DNA from 4 places in the Pseudomonas sp. HP_14 genome. Region 1 is predicted to be linked to each of the others. Evidence: riboswitches for the same ligand, from Rfam matches in the RefSeq annotation. Region 1 holds a riboswitch; each other region holds the start of a gene.
What was found. Region 1 has a riboswitch for cobalamin ahead of ACYASS_RS12340 (CbtB domain-containing protein). Riboswitches for the same ligand answer to the same signal wherever they lie in the genome.
Positions count from the first base shown of each region.

Region 2: it holds a riboswitch for cobalamin, as region 1 does, so the genes downstream of both, cobO (cob(I)yrinic acid a,c-diamide adenosyltransferase) here and ACYASS_RS12340 (CbtB domain-containing protein) in region 1, are expected to answer to the same signal.
Region 3: it holds a riboswitch for cobalamin, as region 1 does, so the genes downstream of both, ACYASS_RS07610 (ABC transporter substrate-binding protein) here and ACYASS_RS12340 (CbtB domain-containing protein) in region 1, are expected to answer to the same signal.
Region 4: it holds a riboswitch for cobalamin, as region 1 does, so the genes downstream of both, ACYASS_RS22275 (TonB-dependent receptor) here and ACYASS_RS12340 (CbtB domain-containing protein) in region 1, are expected to answer to the same signal.

Region 1 covers NZ_JBTOQI010000014.1:26,090-30,550, reverse strand. Annotated here, with positions in the region: gene cobN (cobaltochelatase subunit CobN) at 1-263, opposite strand, end outside; gene cobW (cobalamin biosynthesis protein CobW) at 267-1,331, opposite strand; cobalamin riboswitch at 1,457-1,683, opposite strand; cobalamin riboswitch at 1,741-1,967, shown strand; gene ACYASS_RS12340 (CbtB domain-containing protein) at 2,066-2,251, shown strand; gene ACYASS_RS12335 (CbtA family protein) at 2,263-2,973, shown strand; gene ACYASS_RS12330 (cobalamin biosynthesis protein) at 2,948-3,382, shown strand; gene cobM (precorrin-4 C(11)-methyltransferase) at 3,416-4,162, shown strand; gene nfuA (Fe-S biogenesis protein NfuA) at 4,354-4,461, opposite strand, start outside.
Region 2 covers NZ_JBTOQI010000009.1:39,469-43,929, forward strand. Annotated here, with positions in the region: gene bluB (5,6-dimethylbenzimidazole synthase) at 1-175, opposite strand, end outside; gene ACYASS_RS08485 (cobyrinate a,c-diamide synthase) at 172-1,467, opposite strand; gene cobO (cob(I)yrinic acid a,c-diamide adenosyltransferase) at 1,478-2,089, opposite strand; cobalamin riboswitch at 2,188-2,416, opposite strand; gene ACYASS_RS08495 (PQQ-dependent sugar dehydrogenase) at 2,519-3,862, shown strand; gene ACYASS_RS08500 (C40 family peptidase) at 4,066-4,461, opposite strand, start outside.
Region 3 covers NZ_JBTOQI010000008.1:49-4,509, reverse strand. Annotated here, with positions in the region: gene ACYASS_RS07615 (FecCD family ABC transporter permease) at 1-773, opposite strand, end outside; gene ACYASS_RS07610 (ABC transporter substrate-binding protein) at 770-1,795, opposite strand; gene ACYASS_RS07605 (hypothetical protein) at 1,794-1,985, shown strand; cobalamin riboswitch at 1,981-2,176, opposite strand; gene pcsA (phosphatidylcholine synthase) at 2,442-3,161, shown strand; gene ACYASS_RS07595 (hypothetical protein) at 3,384-3,659, shown strand; gene ACYASS_RS07590 (LysE family translocator) at 3,796-4,401, shown strand.
Region 4 covers NZ_JBTOQI010000043.1:102,486-106,946, forward strand. Annotated here, with positions in the region: gene ACYASS_RS22270 (GNAT family N-acetyltransferase) at 1-268, opposite strand, end outside; gene ACYASS_RS22275 (TonB-dependent receptor) at 390-2,540, opposite strand; cobalamin riboswitch at 2,648-2,852, opposite strand; gene ACYASS_RS22280 (PAS domain-containing protein) at 3,205-4,461, shown strand, end outside.

The DNA.
Region 1 (4,461 bases):
CCGTGCAGGGAGATCAGAATCACCTTGGCGTGACGCAGGACCTCATCGAAATAAAGGTCCACTGACGCGTGGTTCTGGACCTGCATCGGGTTAGCCAGACGCAAGGTCGGATAATCCTCAGGGAGTTGCTGCGCCGCTTCGGCGAGCAACGCCAGGCTTGAATCACCGCTGCAGAGAATGACCAGCTCGGCGGGCGTTTGCCCGAGGTCGGCAATGCTGTCATCCGGTACAAAACCACCGGGCTGGGTTCTCAGCAGGTGCATGCATCAACCCGCGAGCGCAGTGCGCAGTTGAGCTTCGAGTGCGGCAGCATCAAGCTTCTGACCAATCAGGACCAATTGGGTCGCGCGTTCTTCCTCTGCGCCCCAGGCACGGTCAAAGTGCTTGTCGAAACGCGTACCGACGCCCTGAATCAACAAGCGCATCGGCTTGCCCGGAATCGCCGCGAACCCCTTGACGCGCAGAATCCCGTGTTGCACGACTAGTTGGGTCAGCGCGTCGAGCAACAGGCTTTCATCAGCTTGAGGCAACTTGATCGAGATGGAATCGAACGCGTCGTGATCGTGGTCATCATGATCATCGCCCTCGTGGTGATCGTGATGGGTCTTGCGACCATCGATGTGCTGCTCCGATTCGGCCCCCAGCCCCAACAGGACATTGATCGGCAGACGACCGCTGCTCGCTTCGATCACCTTGACCGCTGGCGGTAGTTCTTCAGACACCTCTGCACGCACCGATGCCAGACCTGCGGCGTCGATCATGTCAGCTTTGTTGAGGATTACCAGATCGGCGCTGGCCAGTTGATCAGCGAACAGTTCGTGCAACGGCGACTCGTGATCGAGGTTCGGGTCCAGCTTGCGCTGAGCGTCTACCTGATCAGGGAATGCGGCGAAGGTGCCTGCCAGTACTGCCGGGCTGTCTACCACGGTGATGACCGCATCGACCGTGCAGGCATTACGGATTTCGGGCCACTGGAAAGCTTGTACGAGCGGTTTTGGCAGAGCCAGGCCGGATGTTTCGATAAGGATGTGGTCCAGATCGCCGCGGCGCGCAACCAGTTCGCGCATCACCGGGAAAAACTCCTCCTGAACGGTGCAGCACAAGCAACCATTGGCCAGCTCATAGACACGGCCGGTCGCTTCTTCTTCGGTACAGCCAATGGTGCACTGCTTGAGGATTTCGCCGTCGATGCCCAGCTCGCCGAATTCATTGACGATCACGGCAATGCGTCGCCCTTCGGCGTTATCGAGCATGTGGCGCAGCAAGGTGGTTTTACCCGAGCCAAGAAAGCCGGTAACGATAGTGACGGGAAGTTTGGCCAGTGTTTTCATCGGATGCCCTTTGGCAATACGGCGGGCAAACAGGACGAAAACCCTGTGTGGTCACAAGTATGTAACCACAGAGATACGATTCGCCACCGGATCACCCCGCCCGGTTGTAGTGAGAATTCGTCGGGCTCAAGGCCCGAATCGAGGCAGGTCTCCTGGCTTGCGGCGCACCCCGAAGATATCCGGGCAGTCATTGCGCCTTCCCGCGTGAAGCAGTGGCTATGCAATGGCTCTGCAGTAAATCATGACCGCTTACAGTTGCGGGGGCAGCCGCGGCATCGACCGCGTTCCCGTCTTAGCTCCCTGTCGAACCCATGCCGGATCCAGCGGGAGAACCTCGAACCCGCAAGGCTACGCAGTGACCGCGGGCAGGTCAATCAACTGATTGACGTTCCACGCTGGCGCATGCTCTCCTACACGCCTTGTTACGGGTGCCCCTCACGGGGTGAAACGGGAAACCGGTGCGTTCAAGCCTTAGGGCTTGTGCAAGTCCGGCGCTGCCCCCGCAACGGTAAGCAAGTGAAGAATCAGATCCACTGTGCAAGTAACGGCATGGGAAGGCGATTCTTGCAGGTTGAGCGGCGCATAGCCGTACAGCCCCTTGCAAGCCCGGAGACCGGCCCGACATGAAATCAATAACGAACCCGCGGTGGGCGGGCGCAGTTGCACTCCCCTGGCGATCGTCAGCGGGATTTTGCTGCGCATGCCTGCTTGCCGACATACAAGAGGGAAGCGCCATGTCGATCAGTACAACCAGCCAATCCGCCAGCAGCACAGCCACCCAGAGCCAACGCCTGACCGCCGCGATCAGCGCAGCAATCCTCGGGGCCTGCCTGGTTTACTTCGCAGGCTTCTCGCACATCGAAGCGGTACACAACGCCGCTCACGACACTCGCCACAGCGCTGCCTTCCCCTGCCACTGAGACCTGACGCCATGTTCAAGCGAATTGCTCAAACGGCAGGATTCACCGGCTTGCTCGCCGCCCTGCTGCTGACCCTGCTGCAAAGCTTCTGGATCACTCCGTTGATTCTGCAGGCCGAAACCTACGAGAACGCGCCAGCCGAGCAGGTTCATGAACATGCCCACGGTGAGGCCGCACCGGCCGGACATAGTCATGACGAAGAAGCCTGGTCGCCGGAAGATGGCTGGCAGCGAATTGTTTCTACCACCGGCGGCAATCTGGTGGTTGCGGTAGGTTTCGCTTTGATGCTGGCCGCCCTGTACACCTTGAAGGCACCGGGCAAGACGTCCCAAGGCGTGTTTTGGGGGCTCGCGGGCTTTGCGGTGTTTACCCTCGCCCCGACATTGGGCCTGCCACCCGAGCTGCCGGGTACTGCCGCGGCGGACCTTAACCAGCGGCAACTATGGTGGATTGGCACGGCGGCCTCCACTGCTGTCGCCCTGGCGTTGATCGTCTTTTCCCGCAGTTGGCTGCTGAAAGCCTTGGGCGTAGCGATTCTGGTCGTGCCTCACGTGATTGGCGCACCGCAGCCCGAAGTCCACGAGAGCCTTGCTCCAGAGGCGCTGGAATCGCAATTCGTGATTGCCTCGCTGCTGACCAATGCGCTGTTCTGGGTGGCGCTGGGCCTGATCAGCACCTGGCTGTTCCGTCGCAACAATTCCGCTCTTGATCAGGCCGTCTGATCAGATAAGGCCGACCCTGGTGGTCGGCCTTGGTTGCCAGCGCGGCTGTTCTACAGGCGCATTGCTGGAACTGATCGAACGCAGCCTTGACCGTCAGAACCTGCGCATCGAAGCCATCAGCGCCCTCGCCTCCATTGACCTGAAGAGCCGCGAACCCGGCCTGTTGGAGGTGGCGAAGCAGCTTGATCTGCCTCTGCACTTCTTCTCGGCCACTCAACTGAGCGTCCATGAGTCGCAGCTCAGTCATCGATCACAGATCGCTTTCGAGCACACCGGTTGTTATGGAGTAGCAGAAAGTGCCGCCTTGGCATCGGCGAGCCAATCGGGTCCGGCCGAATTGCTCATCACTCGCCAGAAAACCTCGCAAGCCACTTTTGCCTTGGCCATTGCCCAACAGGTTAGCGGATAATCCACATTTTCCACCCTTTGACCTGGAGTCTCCATGACGGTCTTTTTCATCGGCGCAGGCCCCGGCGATCCTGAGCTGATCACAGTCAAAGGCCAGCGACTGATCCGCAGCTGCCCGGTGATCATCTACGCAGGCTCACTGGTGCCTGCCGCCGTTCTGGAAGGCCATCAGGCCGTTCAGGTGAGTAACAGTGCCGAGTTACACCTGGAACAAATCATCGCCTTGATGAAATCTGCTCATGAACAAGGCCAGGATGTGGCTCGCGTACATTCTGGTGATCCGAGCCTTTATGGCGCCATCGGTGAGCAGATCCGCCACTTGCGCGAGCTGGGCATTCCATTCGAGATCATCCCGGGCGTGACAGCCACCGCGGCTTGCGCTGCGCTGCTGGAGTCCGAACTGACCCTACCGGATATATCCCAAACGGTGATCCTGACCCGTTATGCGGACAAGACGTCGATGCCGGAAGGTGAAGCCCTGGCCGACTTGGCGCGTCACCAGGCGACCATGGCGATTCATCTGGGCGTTAATAATCTACCAAAAATCGTCGCCGAACTGACGCCGCATTACGGTCCGGACTGCCCGACTGCCGTGGTTCATCGCGCCAGTTGGCCCGATCAGGACTGGGTCACAGGCACTCTGGCGGATATCGAAGCTAAAGTTGCGGAGAAGGGATTTCGCCGGACAGCACTGATCCTGGTCGGCCGTGTGTTATCCAGTGATGCATTCAGCGAGTCATCCCTGTACCGCGCGGGGCATGCGCATTTGTTCAGGAAGTAAGAGGGCGCGCGGTAAGCACAATTAGTGTGGGAGCCGGGCTTGCCCCTAAAGTTAATCAACCTCATCGCGGGCAAGCCCGGCTCCCACAGAGTATTAGCATTCCAGCTTATAAGCGCGGGATGCTCAGGTATCCAGATCACACAAAAAACCCCGAACACGTCGGGGTTTTTTAACACGGCACAGCAAACAGCTTAGTAGTAAGCGTTTTCTTTCTGCGTGTGGTCAGTCACATCACGTACGCCATTCAGCTCGGGAATGCGCTCAAGCAGGGTGCGCTCGATGCCTTCTTTCAGCGTCAC
Region 2 (4,461 bases), on a different contig from region 1:
TGAAGCGCCACGGCTGCATCAACCCCACACTGGGCGCCTGATGCGCTGCTTCGAGCAGGCGCGTCAGTAACTCCGGTGCCACGCTGCCCCCGCTGAAATGCCGCATGTCACGCCGCTCAGCGATGGCACGATAGACCGCAGCACGTTCTTCGGCGCTGTACGCTTGATCACTCATGGTTTGAAAAGCGCCGCAACCGCCTGGGGATTGGAAGGGAAATAGAAATGCACATAGGACGCCGTCATGCGCCCCTCACGATAGACCGCCTCCGCGCCGCGCCCGCCATTAGGGCTCAGGCCCCGTGCAATGGGTTGCAGCTCGGTGCTGGTCAAGGAATGGTGATAAGTGTGGCCGCGCAACTCACCCTCGGGCAATGCGACGTTTTGTAGCGCCAGCGCCGCCAGACGCTTCTGCATCACGGCCTCACCTGCGAGTAAACCGACCAGTTCAACGCGCAGCCCGTCAACATCGGTCAAGGCATCCAGCAGATACAACATGCCGCCGCATTCAGCCAGCAGCGGCTTGCCTGCTTGGTGGTGTTCGCGGATTGCAGTCAGCATGGGCGTGTTCTGGCTCAATGCAACGTGATGCAATTCGGGGTAACCACCCGGCAAATAGAGACTGTCCGCCTCGGGTAAAACGCTGTCGCGGATCGGCGAGAAGAACATCAGTTCTGCGCCCATCGCCCGCAGCAAGTCCAGGCTCGCGCCATAAGTGAAGGCAAAGGCTTCGTCGTGAGCCACGGCTATACGCACGCCTTCAAGCAAAGGCTGGGCCGGGATGATGTCCGGTGCAGCGAACGTCACGGCAGGCGGCAAGGCGACTTCGCAGGTACTGGCCAACGCCTGAGCAGCTGCGTCGAGGCGCAAATCCAGGTCGTTCAATTCACTGGCCTGCACCAGTCCGAGGTGACGGCTGGGCAGTTCAATTCCGGTTTCACGGGACAACGCGCCGTACCAGCGCAGGCCCTCCGTCAGGCTGCCTTCGAGCAACTGCGCATGACGCACAGTGCCGACGCGGTTAGCCAATACACCGGCGAACGGCAAATCAGGCTGATAGCGCGCCAGGCCCAAGGCCAGCGCACCAAAGGTCTGAGCCATGGCCGTACCGTCAATCACACCCAATACCGGCACGCCAAAGTGACGTGCCAGATCAGCGCTGGACGGTGTGCCGTCAAACAAGCCCATCACGCCTTCAATCAGGATCAGGTCAGCTTCGCCCGCGGCTTCCCACAACAGACGACGGCTTTCATCAGCACCGACCATCCACAAATCGAGCTGATACACCGGCGCACCGCTGGCTCGCTCGAGAATCATGGGATCAAGGAAATCCGGCCCGCACTTGAACACGCGAACCTTGCGGCCCTGATTGCGATGCAGGCGAGCCAACGCAGCGGTAACCGTGGTTTTACCCTGGCCCGAAGCAGGTGCGGCAATCAATACCGCTGGACAATGACGCGGCTCACTCATGAAAGTCTGCTCACAGCTCGATGCCTTTCTGAGCGCGAATACCCGCCTGGAAGGCGTGCTTGACCACGGTGATCTCGGAAACCGTGTCAGCCATGTCGATCATTTCCGGTTTGGCGCCGCGCCCGGTAACAATCACGTGCTGCATGGGTGGACGCGCCTGCAGATCGCTGAGTACCCGCTCGATGTCCAGGTAGCCGTGTTTGAGGGCAATGTTCAGTTCGTCCAGTACCACAAGGCCAATGGACGGATCGCGGAGCATTTCCAGAGACACTTCCCAGGCGGCTTCGGCAGCGGCGATATCACGCTGGCGATCCTGAGTTTCCCAAGTGTAGCCCTCGCCCATGACGTGATAGCGAACCTGCTCCGGGAAACGCCGAAAAAAGAATTCTTCGCCCGTGCTGTTGCTGCCTTTGATGAACTGCACCACGCCACATTGCATACCGTGGCCCATGGCTCGGGCGAGCATGCCGAACGCAGAGCTGCTCTTGCCTTTGCCGTTACCGGTGAGGACCAGCAGCAAACCGCATTCGTTAGGGGCGCTGGCAATACGTTCGTCCATGACGGCTTTCTTGCGCAGCATGCGCGCCAGATGGCGTTCGTCACGTTCAGGGGATTCGTTCATCTCAGCTCTCCGCTTGAGGGCACGCGAAAGCAGACGGAAGGCTTAGCAAAAACTGACAGCACGACCACAGGTCATGCGCAGAGCATCGCCCGCCGTGATGCTGTTGGATGGATCAGGCCGGTCTCCGGGCTCATGAGCGGGCGAACCCGATTGCGCGCCTTCCCATGCCGGAGCACAGTGGCAGATTGCACAACTTTCACTCATTTACCGTTGCGGGGGCAGCGCCGGAATAGGTCGCATGAAGGCGAATGCACCGGCTTCCCTGTTTCACTCGACCTGCCCGCAGAAACGCTGCTGACGTCGAGCACCTGAAACAAGCGCGCAGGTTAGAGCGTTGGGGTGGGAGCGTCAATCAACACAGGGGTTGAACCTCACCCGTCTACGCACCTCTACCACTTACTGCACCACTGCCCGTTACGGAGATCGACCATGTTCAAGCTCAAACCGCACTATGCCGTCTTGCTCGTGCTCGCCGCTGGCCTGGCGGGCTGTGGTGAGTCCTCTACCCTGCAAGTCACGGATGGCACCGGCCCATCGCCTAAACTGCCTGAGCCGAACAAGACGCTGATCCCGACGGTCAACATCGCTCCGGCCGTCGGCTGGCCGAAAGGTGGCAAACCGGTTGCCGCCCCGGGCACGCAAGTCGCGGCCTTCGCTGAAAACCTTGACCACCCGCGCTGGCTGTATGTACTGCCCAATGGCGATGTGCTGGTTGCTGAAACAAACTCGCCCGCCAAGCCCGACGATGACAAAGGCATTCGTGGCTGGGTGATGAAGAAAGTCATGGGCCGCGCCGGAGCTGGCGTACCCAGCGCCAATCGCATCACCTTGCTGCGTGACAAGGATCACGATGGCGTCGCCGAAACCCGCACCGTGTTTCTGGAAAACCTTAACTCGCCTTTTGGCATGACGCTGGTCGGCAACACACTTTATGTTGCCGATACCGACCGCTTGATCAGCTTCCCTTATCAGCCTGGCCAAACGTCGATCAGCGCTCAGCCGACCAAAGTCGTCGATTTGCCAGGCGGCACGTTGAATCACCACTGGACCAAAAACGTCATCGCCAGCAAAGACGGCAGCAAGCTGTACGTCACCGTCGGCTCCAACAGCAATGTGGCGGAGAACGGCATGGAGGCCGAGCAAGGCCGTGCCGCCATCTGGGAAGTTGATCCGAACACCAAGACCCATCGCATCTTTGCCTCAGGCCTGCGCAACCCTAATGGGATGGATTGGGAACCGACCACCGGCAAGTTGTGGACAGCAGTCAACGAGCGTGACGAAATCGGCAGCGACCTGGTGCCCGACTACGTGACCTCGGTTCAGGACGGCGGCTTCTATGGCTGGCCCTATAGCTATTACGGCCAGCATGTGGACGAACGCGTGAAGCCACAAAATCCGGAGCTGGTGGCCAAGGCGATTGCGCCTGACTTCGCCGTGGGCCCGCACACAGCCTCGCTAGGTCTGGTCTTCGCAGACGGCAAAACCTTACCTGCACCGTTTAATGAAGGGCTGTTCATCGGCCAGCACGGCTCCTGGAACCGCAAGCCACACAGTGGCTACAAGGTGCTATTCGTGCCGTTCAAAGACGGCAAACCAGCCGGTACGCCGATCGACCTCCTGAGCGGCTTCCTCAACGCCGATGAAAAAGCCCAGGGCCGCCCGGTTGGGGTGGTGAATGACCATCAGGGTGGTTTGCTGGTGGCGGATGATGTCGGCAACAAGATCTGGCGGGTGACGGGAGCGAAGGCACAACAGGCGGGTGTGAAGCCTTAGCGCCAAGGATCGCTGGATCGGGGGCATGCCTTCAGATTACGGTGAATCCACTGACGTCATCGCGAGCAAGCTCACTCCTACAGAAGATCGAATTCCAACTGTAGGAGTGAGCTTGCTCGCGATGACGATGTACGAGTCAGTGCAAATCCAGCTGACACTCAGGGGATGAGAAACCAGCGGAAGAACGTGATCTGCGACCTGTATTACTGATTACGCGCCAGATTCGAAGGTTGAATCACCCGTTTGGCATCCAGATAAGCCTTCTGCCAATAAGGCTTGTCGAGGCTGTCGAGTTTCACGGTGCCGCCGGTAGCAGGTGCGTGGACGAAGCGACCCTCGCCAACGTAAATACCCGCATGGCTGACCTGAGAACCACCGCCTGTGGCGAAGAACACCAGATCACCGGATTGCAGCTGCTCGCGCCCGACGCTGGGTGCGCGCATCACAATCATGTCGCGGGTTGAACGTGGCAGCGCAATACCCGCTGCGTCACGGTAAACAAAACCGATCAGACCGCTGCAGTCAAAACCCGAATCAGGCGTGTTGCCGCCCCAACGATAAGGGGTTCCCACCAGCCCGAGCGCACGGAACAGTACATC
Region 3 (4,461 bases), on a different contig from region 1:
ACGGTGGCAATCAATATCACCTGGACCCGACGCACCGGGATGCCCAACGCAGCCGCAGAGTCACTGCCGAACATGAAGGCGTCCAGCGAGCGACGGTGCCACAGGCAGACCGCCAGGCCGATCAACACCACCGGCACTGCCAGAGTGACCGATTGCCAGCGCACACCGCTGAGGTTGCCCAGCAGCCAGAACATGATGCCCCGCGCCTGCTCGGAGTTGGCCGACTTGGTAATCAGAAAAGAGGTCAGGGCGTTGAACAGTTGTGAACCGGCGATGCCTGCCAGGATGATCTGCCCGCTGCCACTGACTGCGCCGGTGCTGCGAGCGAGCAGGGCGACCAGCGCAAAAGCCGCCATGGCGCCTACAAATGCGCCCGCCGACAAGGAAATGGCACCTGCGCCGATACCGATGATTGCCACCAGCACCGCGCCGGTCGAGGCCCCTGCGGAAATGCCCAACAGGTAAGGATCGGCCAGCGGGTTGCGCAACAGTGACTGCAGGACCACACCCGAGATCGCCAGCCCGGCACCGCACGCTGCGGCAACCAGGGCGCGGGTCAGCCGGTAATTCCAGACGATGCCTTCGTCGATCGGGTCCAGTACGAAACCGGCGCCCCACAGTTTGTTGGCCAGTACCTGAAACACCAGCGACAGGCTGATCGGTGTTTCACCAATGGCAATACCGGCAATGATCGCCGCTATCAACACCACGAGCACCCAGGCGCCGTGCAGGCAGATCTTGCGTAACAGGCGACTGGCGAACTGCGCTGTCATGGGTGCAGGTCAAACTTGTCGATGGCGCCTGCCAGTTCATCGATACCGTTGAAGGTGCGAATGGTCGCTTCCATGGCCTGGGCATCAAGAATCACGATGCGGTTGTGCTTCACGGCGTCCATGTTTCGAGTGACCGGGTCGGACTTGAGGAATTCCAGTTTTTTCTGGAAGTCATCAGCCGGGAAGCGGCGACGGTCCATCCGTGCCAGAACCAGAATGGTCGGGTTGGCCTTGGCGATGGTTTCCCATCCTACAGTTGGCCATTCTTCATCGGACTGCACGATGTTGCGTAGGCCCAGGGTGTCCATCATGAATGCCGGGATGCCTTTGCGTCCGGCGACATAAGGATCGACGTTCAGGTCTGCGCTGGAGAACCAGAAGACGGCCGAGGCGTCTTTCAGGTGTTTGCCTTTGACGCTGGCCTGAGCCTTGGCAAGACGTGCTTGCAGTTCGGTGTTCAATTCGTTGCCACGAGCCTGGACATCAAAGATCTGTGCCAGTTGGTCGACGGTCTTGTACAGGCTGTCGATCGAGAATGGGCGCAGACGCGTGCCATCGGCACCGACCAGGTTGTCCTTGCCTTCGCAGTCTGATGGCATGAGGTAGGTCGGGATTTTCATTTCGCTGAACTGCTGGCGAGTACCGACCACGCCCTGTGGACCGACCATCCATTCAAACTGGACGGCAACCAGTTCAGGGCGCTTGTTGATCACGGCTTCGAAGCTTGGATCGTTATCGGCCAGACGCGGGATTTTTGCGTTCTGTTGTTCGAACTGTGGCAGCACATTGTTGAACCACAGCGAGGTCCCGACCACTTTGTCGGCCAGTCCAAGGGAGTAGAGGATCTCGGTCGCAGACTGGCCAATGGTCACGGCTTTGCCGGGAGCCTTGGCGAAGGTCAGCGGCACGCCGCAGTTGTCGAGGGTAAGCGGGTAGTGGGTACTGAGGGCGGGGCTGGCAGCCAGGCTCAGCGCAGAGAAACCCAGGCCAGCGAGCACTACAGCAAAACGAGGTAAAGACATGAAAAACGATCTCCATTCGAACGGTTATCCGCACGATGGTGTTCTGGCTGGATACACATCACGACCGCTGCTGTTGATGGTTCGGCAGGGGTTGATCAGTCACGGCGCTGCCACCGTTCTGACGGATGTACTCCCCGGACACCCCGCCGGTGGGTCAGTTGCCAGGAGCCACATGCATTCGATGCAGTGACGCCCTGATGTCGGCAGGTCTCCTGACTGGCGCTTCATCGCCGCGCTCCGGCCTTCCCGGGTGATGACCCAGTGGCATTGATGGAGCAGGGCTCAGCACCTACAGTTGCGGGGGCAGTTCCGGTTGATGCCTCGGGGGCATCACGGATTCCCTATTAATCCCGTTTGGAAACCGACGGGCGGCATGGTAATGGATATGCTCAAAAGAGTGGGGATTTTTACTGCGCCGGTCGCCCTCGGATATTTTTTTATCGTACGTTTGGGCGGGGCAGCGCATGATGCAAACGGCAACGGGTCGGGAGTAATCACCGCGCACGGGTGAACCTTCTCGCCTGATGGCCGGTCGATAGTGCAATCTATACGCTGTTCCCGGTTTGTCACGGCTGGTAATAAAAGACAGAAACAGCCCTTGGCCACGCCTACACTGGTCCGCTACATCTTCTGGAGACATTTTCCTGTGATATCGACTCAACGAGTGGCCTGGCTGAAAGCCTGGGGTGCCCACGGTTTTACCGCCACCGGCGTGGTCATCGCATTCCTTGCGACCATTGCCCTGTTCGATAATCAGGCCAAGGCCTGCCTGTTGTGGCTGGGGCTGGCGCTGGCAGTGGACGGCGTGGATGGCTCGCTGGCGCGCAAATTCAATGTGCAGTCGGTGCTACCGGGTTTTGACGGTTCGGTGCTGGACCTGGTGATTGATTACCTCACTTACGTGTTTATCCCGGCGCTGTTCATTTACAGCTATATCCCGCTGCCGCCTTATACGCTGCTGCTGAGCACGGCGATCATTCTGATTTCATCGCTTTTCTGTTTCTGCAATCTGGAGATGAAGAGCAAGGACAATTACTTTCAGGGCTTCCCGGCAGCGTGGAATGTGGTCGCATTGTGCCTGTACATCATTCAGCCGACCCCGTGGGTGACCTTCCTGACGATTATCGGTCTGGCATTGCTGACCGTGACGCGCATGAAGTTCCTGCATCCTTTCCGGGTGCGTCGTTTCATGCCGTTGAATATCCTGGTGACCACCGTATGGCTGATCACCAGCGCCTTGCTGATCATCAATCATCCGCACAACGGGCCTGTGGTGATGGGGGTGTGGTTCACGATGTCGGCTTACTTCATCGGCATCTGCCTGTGGCGGACGTCGCTGGAGTATTGGGGTAAGTGGCGGGCTTGATGGGCTAGCCGCACAGCCTTCATCGCGAGCAAGCTCGGCTCCTACAGGATCGCGCTAAACCTGTAGGAGCCGAGCTTGCTCGCGATATCGGTTCAGCAGGCAATGGATTTCCAACGATTCTCCCCACCCAATACCGACTATCAAGAGCAGTGATTTCTGCGTAAACGCCGCCGGGCGTAACCTTTGTTCATTCCCGAAATGAACCCGATCCCGGAGGCTCTCATGAACCGCATTTACGCTTTTGCCCTGTTGTTGACCGTTGCAGTTGTCTCCGGTTGCTCCACTCACCACGCCGTTGAACTGCGTCCTTACACTGCCGAGGAAACTCATCAGTTGGCCCTGGAAGATTTGAATCGCCGTGGTCTTTCCTTTGATGAGTATCAGGTCGCCAAAGCAAAACTGTTGGCCGAGCCGCAAATGCAAGCCGTGCGCGACTTCGATAATCGCGGCGAGATCAGCGCTGAGAACGTACAGGCTAGTCAGGATCGCCAAGGTTGATGGTTTAAGTACAGTGATGGACGAAACTGTTTTCGTTCAAAACTGTACCGGTTGTATTTTCGTCTGACTGTTCGTGTGTTTCTGGTTGCCGATTCGATAGGGTGAAGGCCTGCCCTTTAGATGTCTGGATCGCTCCATGCCGTTCTCCCTTGACCTGCTGCTCGCTTTTGCGTTGTTCGCCTTTGTCACGTCCATCACGCCCGGTCCTAACAACATGATGCTGCTGGCCTCGGGGGTGAATTTCGGATTCAGCCGGACTGTGCCGCATATGTTGGGGATCAGTTGCGGGTTTTTCAGCCTGGTACTGGCGGTCGGTCTTGGACTGGGCGCTGCTTTTCAGACTTATCCGCTGCTGTACACCATCCTGCGTTACGTCGGCGCTGCCTATTTGTTGTATCTGGCGTGGAAGATCGCCACTTCAGGTCCGGCCTCGGATGCTTCGGGCGCAGAGAGCAAACCACAGACCTTCATGCAGGCTGCCCTGTTTCAGTGGGTTAATCCCAAGGCTTGGGTCATGGCTGTGGGCGCGATCAGTACCTACACACCGTTGCAGGGGTACTTCACCAATGTTGTGATCATCTCGGCGGTATTTGCGCTGATCAACCTGCCAAGCGTCGGTGTCTGGGCAGGGTTTGGCAGCCTGCTGCGTAACGCGCTGCGTGATCCGTTCTGGTTGCGGTTGTTTAACGGGGTAATGGCAGTACTGCTGGTGGTTTCGTTGTATCCGATGCTGAAGGGGTAATGGCCTGAAGTCTTACGCCATTCAAATGTGGGAGCCGAGCATTGGCCCGCGTGAAGCGGC
Region 4 (4,461 bases), on a different contig from region 1:
CCATGCCAATGGCACCGCAATGGCTGCGGCGGATGCGGGAAAACTGCTCAAGAGAGCCTTGTCCAACGACGGCCCCTTCATGGAGCGCTACAAGGCTGACCAGTCGTTCATTGCTACTGTCCAGTCGCTTGCGCCAGATGTCAGCGGACTGAAAAGGCATCTGCAGGACTTGCCTGGCGACTGCTGGGACGTTGTACAGCGCTGCAACGCCCTCGGCGTGCGCTTCAGTAAAGCGTTCGAGGACGATGGCAGAAGACGGGGCGCGCATTGGCATTCATTCCTTAAGTGCGGGTGCGGCCCGTCAGTATACGGCAGCCTTGTGTCACAGGGCTTGCACTGAGAACTGGCACGCGAATCGTGCCAGCGCGGTCAGTGTATTGGCCCGTTACTCAGAAGCTGTAATCCGCGGTCACGAAAAACGACCGTGGCTGGCCCATCAGCCATTGTTGGCCGCTGTTGTACTGTGCTGCTGCATAACGCCGATCCAGCAGGTTATTCAACTGCAGGCCCAGACGCACATCCGGCACCACATTCCAGCCCAGGTTTGCGTCCACTACGCTGTAGCCAGGTACTTTGGTGGTATTGGCCGTATCGGCATAGCGGGCGTCGACATAGCGCAGGCCCATGCCTGCATCCAGGTCTTGAGTCAGCGCCTTGCTCAACCACAGATTGGCGCTGCGACGAGGCACGTCGGTGGGACGGTTGCCTGCCCGGGACACCAGTTGGCCGCCAGCGGTTTCATTGAATTCGTCATATTCGGCACGCACTACCGAGGCATTGGCTGATACACGCCAGCCTTGGCTTAACGCCAGTTCCAGCGAGGCCTCCAGGCCGTCCGAGGATTGCTGGCCGACCTGCTGCGCCAAACGCGTCACCGGGTCAGTGGTGAGCATTTTCTTTTTTACGATGTGGTAAGCCGCCAGCGTCCACTCCCCGTGGCCTTCCCAGAATTGCTGCTTGAGACCGAACTCGGTCTGTCTGGCTTCAGTCAGGTCCATTTGCTGCTGGGTCGGATTAAGGCTGATCAGATTGTTGACCCCGTCTTCGCTGGTCGAATACTGGCCATACAACGACAGCTGATCTGTCACCGCGAAAACCAGTCCGGCGCGCCAATTGCCGCCGGTGAGGCTCCGATCGCTGCGCGTATTGGCGCGCAAGTCGTTACGGTCGAGATGATTTTGATCGCGCCGTATACCGGTCACCAGCGACCAGCGCTCGGACAGCTGCAGCCGGTTCTCTGCAAACAGTGCGAAGGTACGTGTCGTACTGTCGCTCAGAGGTTGGGTGGGCGACTGACTTTCAAAGTAGCCGTTGGCCGGGTTCCATGGATCGACGTAGTCTCCACCGACATCGGTATACGGCGAGTTGTTATCGACGCCAAAGCGGATTTTGTTGTACTCGGCGCCGACCACCGTTCTGCTGTCCAGCCCGAACAGTGAATGATCGAAGGTGAAGCTCTGGCGATCGCCAATCTGCTCCTGATCGTGTTTGATCTCCAGATAGTCTCCGCGCAAAAGCTGGCCTTGCGCGTTACTCCAGCTATAGGTCTCGGCGTTGCGCCAGTGACGACGGCTCTTGATGTAGTAAAGCTGGTTGCTGGCGCTGACGTTGTCGGTTATCTGCCAGTCGGTATTGAGTCGGGTCCACTCATCGTTGTAGCGCTGCACGGCGTTTTGCAGGTTGTAATTTTTGTTCCGCAGACTGTCGCGATAATGGCCGTCGATCAGCGGCGTGCCGAAGTAGCTCATCGGTTCGCTGTCGCCACGCTCATGGGCAAAGGTGAAGCTCAGGTTGTCAGCTGCCTGCCAGCGCAGGGCGGCGCTGAGGGCCAGGTTTCTGGAGTTGCCGTTATCCACCCAGCCGTTGCTTTGCTCCTGGTTCAGGGTCAGGCGATAGCTCAGTGTGTCGCTCAGCGAGCCGCCGCTGTCCAGCCCTGACTGCTGGCGGTCATTGGACCCATAGCCCAGGCGCAGCGTGTTGCGAACATCTCCTTCAAGTGGCTTCTTGGGGATCACATTGATCACGGCGCCTGTTGCGCCTTCGCCATACAGCACCGAGGCAGGGCCGCGAATAACGTCGATGCGCTCCACCATCCACGGGTCGACCGGGAAGGTCTGGGTGCCAGCCCCGGTATACAGCCGCGAGCCATCGAACAATGTCATCACTGAAGAATGTCCGGCGAAACCGCGTGCTGAAAGCGCCGTGTTGCCATCACCCGGCGTAGCGATGCTGGTGATGCCGGGCGAGCGGCTGACGGCGTCCTGCAAAGTAAGGTTATTACGGTTGTGGATGGCGGACTCATCCAGACTGCTCAGGCTGGCCGGGTTTTCAAGCGCGCTGATATTCAACCGGGAACCGGCGGGCAGGGCAGTGGCCAGACTGGTTTCGCCGTTGTCTGCGGTATCGATGATTGCCATTGACGGCAGGGCGATCACAGTGTCGTCAGCGGCAAAGGCCGCAGGCGAAATGGCGAAGCAAGGGAACAGCGTGATGCGCAGCGATTGACTCGCCAGGGTTTGAAACAGGAAGTTGCGGGACATACGATTCCAGCCAATGAGGAATGAATGGATCCCGGGGGAATAACGCATGAGGAATCGCGGGCGCAAAAGCCCACGGAAACCGGCCTGCGCCCGCCCACCGCGGGTTTGCCAAAACGAAGTTCCAGGCCGGTCTCCGGGCTTGCGAGGGTCATGAAACATTCACCTTCCCATGCCGGAGCACAGTGGTTTGTCGAATGCTTCGCTCGCTTACCGTTGCGGGGGCAGCGCCGGACTGATCATCGAAATGACGCACCGGCTTCCCGTTTCACCTCATGCTCGGCGGCATGAGACACCTGAAACTGGCGCGCATCTGACCACCGATGAACGGTCACGTCAATCGGCCGCACCGCGAGGTAGAGAACGTTGTGATGTCCTCAGGGTCCATTCGTGTGCGACATGGCAACGCATGGATAATCGCTGTGCGGTGGTTGCCACTTGTTCGCCATCCCTCCAAACTCAGCACATTCCTCCGCTGATGCGGCCGATCATCTTCGTCCAGTGACGCCCCAGCAATTAGTAAATGGCCATGAACCCTTTAAACAGCCCGGTTTCACGCTCCCTTCCAGGCGGCGAAACAGGCGCAGCAATCAGAGCTTTCGATTGGTCCGCGACCTCTCTTGGGCCTATGTCAGATTGGCCCGCACCCATTCGCTCGACGTTGAGCATGATGCTCAGTTCCCCGGAAAGCCTTTATCTGGTGTGGGGGCCGGATCTGCACTTCTTCTTCAACGATGCCTATCGGCCCATTCTCGGCCCCCGTCTTGACGTTGCCGTGGGGCAGAGCATCACCACGCTGTGGGCAGACGCCTGGGAGCAGGTGCGGCCCATGATAGAGAGGGCCTTTGGCGGCGAATCCAGTCGCTATGAAAATCATCCGATCAGCATGGCCCGCTATGGGGTTGAAGAGCAGACCTGGTGGACCTTTTCATTTTCGCCGGTGTACGACGAGCATGAAGAGTCCATATTGGGTGTTCTGTGCCATACGGTTGAAACCACCCACTCCGTGCGCCTTGGTCAGCAACTGAAGTCCAGCGACGAACGTTATCGTGCGCTGTTCAGTGACATCGATATCGGCTTTGGCGTATTTGAAGTCACCTACACCCATAACCTGCTGACGGCCTGCCATTTGATCGAGGTCAACGCCGCGTTCGACAACATGACAGAACTCAAACAGCAGATTGGCCAGAGTATGCGGGACATCGCAGACGGCCAGCCTGCACGTTGGTTTGAGGTGTATGCGAGCGTGGTGTTGAGTGGCGAGTCAGTTGGCTTTGACGCGCCTGCGGTTGCGCTTGGCGGGCGCTGGTATGAAATCTACGCCTACAAAGTCCAGGGGGCCGAGCACAACCGCATTGCGATGCTGTTCAAGGATGTCACCGAGGCCCGGCGAATTGAGTCTTCTTTGCGCAATACCGAGGAGTTCAATAGCCGGGTGCTGGCCAGCAGCAACGATTGCATCAAGGTGATCGACCTGGATGGCAAGCTTACCTTCATGAGTGAAGGCGGCATGCGCGTCATGGAAATCAGTAACTTCAACGACGTGCAAGGCTGCCCGTGGCCGGACTTCTGGCAGGATCAAGGGCATATCGACGCTCAGGCTGCCATTGTCGCCGCCAGAACAGGCGTCCCCGGTCGTTTCCAGGGTTTTGCCAACACCTATCTGGGCACCCCCAAATGGTGGGATGTGCAGGTTACGCCGATGTTTGATGAGGCGGGGGCCGTAGAAAAAATCCTCTGCATTTCCCGAGACATCACGGCAACCCGCGCCGCTGAAGAAGACCTGCGTACGCTCAACGCTACGCTGGAGGAGAGGGTCGAAGCCCGTACTCAGGACCGCGATCGCATCTGGCGGTTGTCCACCGACTTGATGCTGATTGCCGAATTCAGCGGCGACATCGTGGCGGTCAATCCAGCCTGGACT